Regions from separate parts of the Variovorax sp. genome, predicted to be linked through region 1. Evidence: riboswitches for the same ligand, from Rfam matches in the RefSeq annotation. Region 1 holds a riboswitch; the other holds the start of a gene.

What was found. Region 1 has a riboswitch for thiamine pyrophosphate ahead of thiC (phosphomethylpyrimidine synthase ThiC). Riboswitches for the same ligand answer to the same signal wherever they lie in the genome.
Region 2: it holds a riboswitch for thiamine pyrophosphate, as region 1 does, so the genes downstream of both, ACQY8B_RS09655 (purine-cytosine permease family protein) here and thiC (phosphomethylpyrimidine synthase ThiC) in region 1, are expected to answer to the same signal.

Annotation. Positions count from the first base shown of each region.
Region 1 is NZ_OZ257247.1:27,630-32,014, reverse strand. Features, by position in the region: gene thiC (phosphomethylpyrimidine synthase ThiC) at 1-1,538, opposite strand, end outside; TPP riboswitch at 1,630-1,735, opposite strand; gene ACQY8B_RS00150 (YchJ family protein) at 1,762-2,196, opposite strand; gene ACQY8B_RS00145 (response regulator transcription factor) at 2,332-3,099, shown strand; gene iaaH (indoleacetamide hydrolase) at 3,122-4,385, opposite strand, start outside.
Region 2 is NZ_OZ257247.1:1,990,023-1,994,407, reverse strand. Features, by position in the region: gene ACQY8B_RS09660 (adenylate/guanylate cyclase domain-containing protein) at 1-1,506, opposite strand, end outside; TPP riboswitch at 1,729-1,829, shown strand; gene ACQY8B_RS09655 (purine-cytosine permease family protein) at 1,906-3,222, shown strand; gene thiD (bifunctional hydroxymethylpyrimidine kinase/phosphomethylpyrimidine kinase) at 3,167-4,015, opposite strand; gene ACQY8B_RS09645 (FAD-dependent oxidoreductase) at 4,060-4,385, shown strand, end outside.

The DNA.
Region 1 (4,385 bases):
GCCGCATGCGCGGCGATCTTGTAGGCAATGATCCCCTGCTTCACGTCGTCGCGGTCGGGCAGGCCCAGGTGTTCCTTGGGCGTCACGTAGCAGAGCATCGCGGTGCCGGCCCAGCCGATCATGGCCGCGCCGATGGCGCTGGCAATGTGGTCGTAGCCCGGCGCGATGTCGATGGTCAGCGGCCCCAGCGTGTAGAACGGCGCCTCGTGGCAGTGCTTGAGCTGCTCGTCCATGTTCGACTGGATCATGTGCATCGGCACGTGGCCCGGGCCTTCGATCATGGTCTGCACGTCGTGCTTCCAGGCGATCTGCGTGAGCTCGCCCAGCGTGCGCAGCTCGGCGAACTGCGCTTCGTCGTTGGCGTCGGCGCCCGAGCCGGGGCGCAGGCCGTCGCCGAGCGAGAAGCTCACGTCGTAGGCCTTCATGATGTCGCAGATGTCCTCGAAGTGCGTGTAGAGGAAGCTCTCCTTGTGGTGCGCGATGCACCACTTGGCCATGATCGAGCCGCCGCGCGACACGATGCCCGTCATGCGGTCGGCCGTGAGGTGGATGAACGGCAGGCGCAGCCCGGCGTGGATGGTGAAGTAGTCGACGCCCTGCTCCGCCTGCTCGATGAGCGTGTCGCGGTAGATATCCCAGGTGAGGTCTTCGGCCACGCCACCCACCTTCTCCAGCGCCTGGTAGATGGGCACGGTGCCGATGGGCACGGGCGAGTTGCGCACGATCCAGTCGCGCGTGGTGTGGATGTTCTTGCCGGTCGACAGGTCCATCACGTTGTCGGCGCCCCAGCGGATGGCCCACACCAGCTTCTCGACTTCTTCCTCGATGCTGGAGGTAACGGCGGAGTTGCCGATGTTGGCGTTGATCTTCACCTTGAAGTTGCGGCCGATGGCCATCGGCTCGACTTCTGGGTGGTTGATGTTGGCCGGAATGATGGCGCGGCCGCGCGCCACCTCGTCGCGCACGAATTCGGGCGTGATGATGCGCGGAATGCTCGCGCCCATCGGGTTGCCCGCCACGCGCTTCGCACGTTCCTCGTTGGCGAGGTACTCGGCCATCCACTCGCGCTTGCCGTTCTCGCGCAGGGCCACGTATTCCATCTCGGGGGTGACGATGCCGCGGCGCGCGTAGTGCATCTGCGTGACGTTGGCGCCCGACTTCGCGCGGCGCGGCTGGCGCTGCAGCGCCGAGGCACCGGCGCGCAACTCTGCCAGGCGCTGCGCGTCGCGGTCTTCGTTCTTGGCGCCGTCGTCCAGCGCGTGGTGCGAGCGGCCTTCGTAGCTTTCGGTGTCATTGCGCTCGATGACCCAGGCGCCGCGCACGTCGGGCAGGCCGCGGCGCACGTCGATCTCGACCTTCGAATCGGTGTAGGGGCCGGAGGTGTCGTAGAGGGAGACGGTCTCGCCGTTGGTCAGCAGCACGTCGCGCACCGGCACCTGCAGGTCGGGCCGGCTGCCCGGAATCACGCACTTGTGGGAGGCGGGAAAAGGCTCGCGAGTGAGCGAAAGCAGCGAGGTGAACTTGTCGGGGGCATTCATCGGAGGCACTCCTTGTTGAGGGAAAGGGTGCTCCGCAATCGCTCGGTGGACTTCGGGAAGCCCGTCACGGAAGGGGGAGTGACGGACCGGAGTCAGGGAGTGCAGCTCTTCTTACGCCGGTATGACCCGGATCAAGTTCGCGGGTCGGCAGCTTTGCCATCTCAGCACGCCACATGCGTGCACCCCGGAGCGGGGCCGATTGTGCGAGCCGCCGACCGGCGCGTCAAGCCAGGGGCTGCTGCAGGTCGCCGTCGAGGTAGAACCAGCGCGCGCCCTCGCGCACGAAACGGCTGCGCTCGTGCAGCCGGGTGGCGGCGCCGGTGGCCGCGCTGCGCTGGCGGGCGACGAACTCGACCTCGGCGTGGTCGGCGTCCAGCACCGAGCGCGAACGGATGTCCAGCCCCAGCCACTTGACGCCGGGCTCGAACTCGATGGAGGCCGGCCGCTTGGCGGCGTCCCAGGTGGCGAGCAGGTATTCGGCGCGCTCGAGCACGCAGGCCGAGTAGCGCGAACGCATCAGCGATTCGGCGTCTGGCGCCGGCGTGTTCTCGAAATCGTCGAGATAGCGGCCACAGCACAGGGCGTAGCCGATGGGCTTGTCGCGGCGGTCGGTACGGCCGCAGGGACAAGGTCCGGTGGTGGGATCGATGGCACTCATGAAGACCGCTATTGGAACACCTTGCGGGCCATGTGCCGATGGGACAAGCCCCGGGGTACCGCGCCAAGGGCATCCACCCTTGGCGCGGCGCTTGCTAAACGCTAGCGTCACAGCGATCCCACCGGAAGAACGGCGATGTACCTCACAGGCACTGAACAGCAGGCGTTGCGCGGCGTATTCACGCTGCTGGCGGAAGACGCCGCCGGCAACGAGCGCGATATTCGCGAGCGTCTGGGCCGGGCGCTGCTCGACCTGCTGCGCGCGGACCAATTCGCCTCGTTCGTGTGGGATGCGGGCAGCCGCAGCTTCGGCGCGCGCGTGGCGATCAACATGGAGCCCGGCAACCTCGACCGCTATGCGCAGTGGCACCAGCACCACGACCCGATCACCTTCGTGCTGCAGTCGCGCCGCCGCGCCACGCGCGTGACCGAAGTGATGCCGCAGCGCGCACTGATGCGCACCCCGTTCTTCAACGACTTTCTCTCGCGCGACGGCCTGCACTGGGGCATGAACCTGCATGCGTTCGATGGCGACCGCGCGCTGGGCGACCTGCGGATCTGGCGGCGCAGGGAACGCGGCGATTTCGGCGACCACGAGAAGGCGCTGCTCGACCTGATCGAACCGGCGTTCGCCGGGGCGCTGCAGCGGGCCCAGCGCGCGGCTGCGGCCATCGCCTTGCCCCCGCCACGGCAAGCGCACGACGCTGCATGGTCCCTGCTGAGCGCGCGCGAGCAGCAGGTGGCGCGCTGCGTGCGCGAAGGCCTCACCGACAAGGAGATCGCGCGGCGCATGGAGGTGGGCGTGCCCACCGTGCGCACCTACCTGCGGCGCATCTTCGACAAGCTGGGCATCGAGCGCCGCTCGGCGCTGGCGGGCTGGAGCGTGCCGCCGGCCGGGCGCTGACCGCGCACGCCGGCTTGCTTGCTTATTTGGGCGCGGGCAGCCGGCCGAGCACCTGTTCCACGGCGAGCCCCACGGCCAGCAGCTTGCGGTCGCTGCCGGCCGGGCCGTCGAGTTCCAGCCCCACGGGCAGGCCCGTCGTCGCGCCGAGGCCCGATGGCAACTGCACGCCCGGAATTCCGGCGTTGCTGCCGGGGTCGGTGTTCTGGATCAGCGCGCCGAAGTTCTCCGGGCTGCTGGCTTCGGGCGCGGCGGCCAGCGCCACGCGCGGCACGGTCGGGAACACCAGCGCGTCGAGCCTGTTCTTGGCGAAGGTGTCGCGGTAGAGCTTCTGCAGCGCGGGGCGTGCAACGCGCATTGCGTTGTCGTAGACCGGCTTCGCATCGACCGTGCCGGTGGGCGCGGGCAGCTTGCGCGGGATCACGAAGGCGTCGAAGGTGCCCTTGACGTCGGGGCTGGCAATGCCGGCCGCGAGCTGCGCGATGTCGATGCCTGTGCGGTACTTCGCGAGGTAGGCCGCCATGTCGTCGTGCGCCTCGTAGAGCGCGAGCGGAAAACCGATCGCGCCGTTGAGCTCCATCAGCTTCGGCATCTCCACGTCCACCAGCGTGACGCCGGCAGCCCGCAGCCTGGCGAGCGCGGCGTCGGTGGCGGCGCGCGTGTCGGCATCGAGGTTGGCGTAGAAGGCCTGCACCACGCCGAGCCGCACGCGCTTCAGGTCGGCGGGCCTCAGCGGCTTGCCACCGGCGATCACGCCGTCGAGCAGCGCCACGTCGGCCATCGATTGCGCCATCGGCCCGGCCGTGTCGCGCGTGTGCGAGATCGGCGCGATGCCCTGCTGCGGATAGCGGCCCATGCTCGGGCGCAGCGACGCGCAGCCGTTGAACGCGCACGGAATGCGCACCGAGCCGCCGGTGTCGGTGCCGAGCGCGGCCGGCACCATGCGCGCGCCGAGTGCCGCGCCATTGCCCGACGAAGATCCGCCCGCGATGCGGCTCGCGTCGTAGGCATTGCGCACGCCCACCTCGGGGCCGCTCTGGAACGCGGGGTTGTAGCCGGTGACGCCGAAGGCCAGCTCGTGCATGTTGGTCTTGCCGAGCACCACCGCGCCGGCCGCGCGCAGCCTGGCCACCACGGGGGCATCGGCGCCGGGCACGAAGCCCTTGAGCGCAGGTGTGCCGGCCGTCGCGGGCAGGCCCTGCACCTGGATGTTGTCCTTGATGGCAACGGGCAGCCCCGCGAGCGGCTTGCACGCGCCGCCGCGCTTGCGCAGCGCATCGGCAGCGCGC
Region 2 (4,385 bases), 2.0 Mb from region 1:
CGCACCCCACAGCACCATGATGCCGTCGCCCATGAATTTGTCGACCACGCCGCCATGCCGCGCGAAGATGCCGGACGCGAGGTTGAAGTACTCGGTCAGCTGCCTCACGAGCACGTCGGCCTGCATCGATTCCGAGATGCTGGTGAAGCCCTCCACGTCGGTGAACATCACGGTGACTCGGCGCGGCGAGCCGCCGGGCGTGAGCGCGTGCCCCTTGGCCACGAGTTGCTGCAGGATGTCCACCGGCACGAACTTCCTGAAGGCCTGCAGGCTGCGCGCCGACTCGTCCAGCGCCTGGTTGAGGTGCTGGACCTCCAGCACCCGGCTCGGCTCCAGCGGCAGGTTGTCCAGCTCCAGCCGCCCGATGCGGCGCGCGACGCGCGAGAGGTTTTCGATGGGCCCGGTCACCAGCTTCGACAGCCGCAGCGAAATGAACAGCGCCAGCCCGAGGAAGCTGAGCGTCAAAAGCAATGACCACAACACCGAGCGCTGCAGGCCGCCGAGCAGCATCTCCTCGGGCTCCCAGCTGACGAGCTGCCACCGCGTGTGCGGCATGTGCGAGGTCTGCACGAGGTAGTTGCGCCCTTCATGCTCGAGTGAGAAAGCCAGGTCGTCGGCACCGCCCGCCGTGCTGGCCGCGAGCATGTGCGCATGAATGGCGCCGAGCACGCCGGTGTCGGGCGATTCGAGCTGGCGCACCGGGTCGGGATGGTCGCTGCGCGCGATCACGTGGTGGTCGGAACTCAGCAAGGCGCTCTCGCCGTTGCCCAGCGCGCCGAAGATACGCACGAGCCTCGACAGATGCCCCAGCGACACATTGGCGTCGACCACGAGCCCGCGCCTTCGGCCTTCTTCGTCGACGCGGCTGGAGGGGCGTGCGTGGCCGATGGCGAGTTCCTGCGCGTCGCTCATCAGGAAGGGCTCGGTCCACACCGGGCCTTTCGCTTTCACCGCCTCCCGGTACCAGGTGCGCTTCTCGGGGTCGAAGTCGCTGCGGTAAGAGGAGATGGAGGTCGTCGCGAAACGCTGCCTGGCGTCGCCGCCTTCGAGGTCCGGCGAGCTCTTGTATTGCCAGGTCTCGGTGCTGAAGTCCGGGCCGCGCAGCACCTGGCGGATGGCCGGAACCGGGTAGCGAACGGCCATCAGCACATGGCCGTCGTCGGTGGCCACGTTGATGCTGTCGAGCTCGGGGTTCTGCTCCAGCATGGTCCAGAGCATCTCGGCTGTCTGCTCGCCGTCCTCGCCGGTCGCATGCACGCTGGGCGAATCGGCGATGGCGCGGATGACGCCCTCGGTCTTGGCGAGGAAGGCCAGCACGTTGTCCTCGACCCGGTCGTGGTTGGTCTTGTGCGCGGTCGTGCCCACCTTGGACACCAGCTTCTCCGCCGCCCAGTAGCCGAAGGCCACCAGCAACAGCGACTGCACCAGCGCGACGGCACAGATGATGGTGCCTACGTCGACCCTGAAACGCCGCAGGCGAGCGCCCTTGAAATCCTCATCGGCCATGCGAATCCCTCTCCCTTTCTTTGTTCTTCCTGCCTGCTTATCGGCACACGCGCCCTTTTCTTCTGTTTTCTTCTGTTCTCTTCTGCTTTTTCTTCAGGGCGCGGGGATTCTCGCGCAGCAAGGGGGCGGCCCGAGGGTTTCCCCCTGCCAGCAAAGGCACGCCTGCCGTTGCGGCTTCCCGGCAGCGGATAAACTGCTGCCCGCGCCGTGGGTTCCCCGCGGCGCAATTGCTAGGGGTGCTGGGCGGCTTGCCGTTCGGCTGAGAAAGTCCCTTTGAACCTGATTGAGGTAATCCTCGCGCAGGGAAGCTGGTCCGGTGGCCGCTCACGTTGTCTCGCGTGACGACCGTGTCGCTCGGGCCCCGCCCACCTGCCAAACCTTTTGCACTGGAGCAAACGGATGGCACACGACAACAACAACGAAGCGCTGACACCGCTGCCCATGTCGCAGCGCGTCTTCGGCTGGCACGACCACGCCGCGCTGTGGTTCAGCCTGGGAGTCGGCCTGCTGGTGATGCAGATCGGCGCCTACCTGGTGCCCGCGGTGGGCACGCGGGACGCGGCCATCGCCATCGTGCTGGGTTCCTGCATAGGCGCGGGCCTGCTGGCCTGGACCGCGCGGCTCGGCTGCGAAAGCGGCCTTGCCAGCGCCGGCCTGATGCACGCCACCTACGGCAGCGCCTTCGCGCGACTGCCGGTGCTGCTGAACATCGTGCAACTGATGGGCTGGACCACTTTCGAGCTGGTCGTCATGCGCGAGGGCACGCAGGCCATAGGCCAGGCGGCGTTCGGGCCGTCCATCGGCTCGGCATGGGGCGGCGTGCTGACGACGCTGCTCTGGGGCGCTGTGCTGTTGGCCCTGCTCGCGGGCTCGATGGTCAAGCTGGTGCGGCGCTTCGTCAGCCGCTTCGGGCTGCCGCTGGTGGTGTTGTCGCTGCTGTGGCTCAGCTGGCAGTTCGCGACGCGGCTGCATGCCAAGGGACTCGACGCCTTCTGGGCGCGACCGGGCGACGGCAGCATGGGCATGTTCGGCGCGCTGGACCTGGTGATCGCGATGCCGGTGTCATGGCTGCCGCTGGTGGCCGACTACGCACGTCACGGCAAGCGCGGCACCCGGGGCCTGGGGAGCGCCTTCAGCGGCACCTGGCTCGGCTATGCGCTGGCCAACATCTGGTGCTATGCGCTCGGCGTGATGGTGGTGAGCGTGGCCGAGCCGGGCACCGAGCTGGTCACGGCGCTGCTGCTCGCGCAAGGCGGCCTGCTGGCGCTGGGCCTGATCCTGATCGACGAACTCGACAACGCCTACGGCGACCTCTACTCGGGTTCGGTGTCCACGCACAGCCTGCTGCCGCGCTGGAGCGTGAAGCGCTGGGGCCTGCTGCTGGCCGCGCTGTGCATCGGCTTTGCACTGGTGCTGCCGATGCACACGCTGGAGCCCTTCCTGCTGCTGTTGAGCTCGGTGTTCGTGCCGCTCTACGGCGTGATCATCGGGCGGCTTGGCAGCGGGCAGTCCGTGTCGGCCGGCGGTGCGCGGAAGATCGATTTCGGCGCGGCGCTGATCTGGATCGCGGGCATTGCCGCGTATCACGCGCTGGCCAAGTGGGCGCCGCAGTTCGGCTCAGCGCTGCCGACGCTGGCCGCGACCTTCGCGCTCGCGTGGCTCAGCCGGCCTTCAGCGCAAAGCGGTGCGTCGGCACTGGCGCAAAGCCGTGGTTGAGAGGACCATGACCCGCGCCGATCTTCACATCCGCCCCGGCGGCCATCGCGCCAAGGATGTACGCACGCGCCCGCTCGACAGCCTCCGGCAGCGCCGCGCCCAACGCCAGGTGCGCGGCGATGGCGGACGACAGCGTGCAGCCGGTGCCGTGCAGGTTGGGGCTGTCGATGCGCTTCGAAGCCAGCCGCGTGCGCTCGCCGCCGGACCGCAGCAGCACGTCGACCACGTCGTCGCCCGGCAGATGGCCGCCCTTGAGCAGCACGGCCTTCGCGCCGAGCGCCAGCAGTTCGTCGGCAGCGCTGTCGAGCGCATCGATACCGTCGATGGGGTGGCCGATGAGCAACGCGGCTTCGTCGAGGTTGGGCGTGACCACCAGCGCGCGCGGGAACAGTTCGCGCACCAGCACCTGCACCGTCTCGGCCGCGATCAGTCGGTCGCCGCTGGTCGCGACCATCACGGGGTCGAGCACCACGTTCCTGAGCTGGTAGCGGTCGATGGCCCAGGCCACCACCTCCACCACCTCGGGCGCGTGCAGCATGCCGAGCTTGACGGCATCGACGCCGATGTCTTCCACCACGGCCTGTATCTGCGCCTTGAGAAAGTCGGGCGGAACACCGTGAATGCCCGAGACGCCGAGCGTGTTCTGCGCGGTGAGCGCGGTGATGGCGGTCATGCCATAGCAGCCGAGCGCCGCGAAGGTCTTGAGGTCGGCCTGGATGCCGGCGCCGCCGCCGCTGTCGGAACCGGCAATGGAGAGCACGCGTGCGTAGCGCTGGGTGGGTGCTTGGGTCATGCCGAAAATTATCGGCGGTATCGAAGGTCGGAAGGAGCGAGACCATGAGCCTTCCTTTTCAATCCGCCGCCATCCTTGGCGCGGGCCTGATGGGCCGGCTGATGGCCGTCACGCTCGCGCAGGCGGGCTGCAAGGTCGGCCTGTTCGAAGCGGGCGGCCCCGATGCAGAAGGCGCTGCCGCACGCGTGGCCGCCGCCATGCTCGCGCCGTTGGCCGAATCGGCGGTAGCGCCGGTGTCGGTCGTGCGCATGGGGCAGCACGCGCTGTCGCGCTGGCCCGCGCTGCTGGCGACGCTGGCGCAGCCCGTGTTCTTCCAGCGCGAAGGCACGCTGGTTCTCTGGCACCGGCAGGACGCCGCAGAAGCCGCACG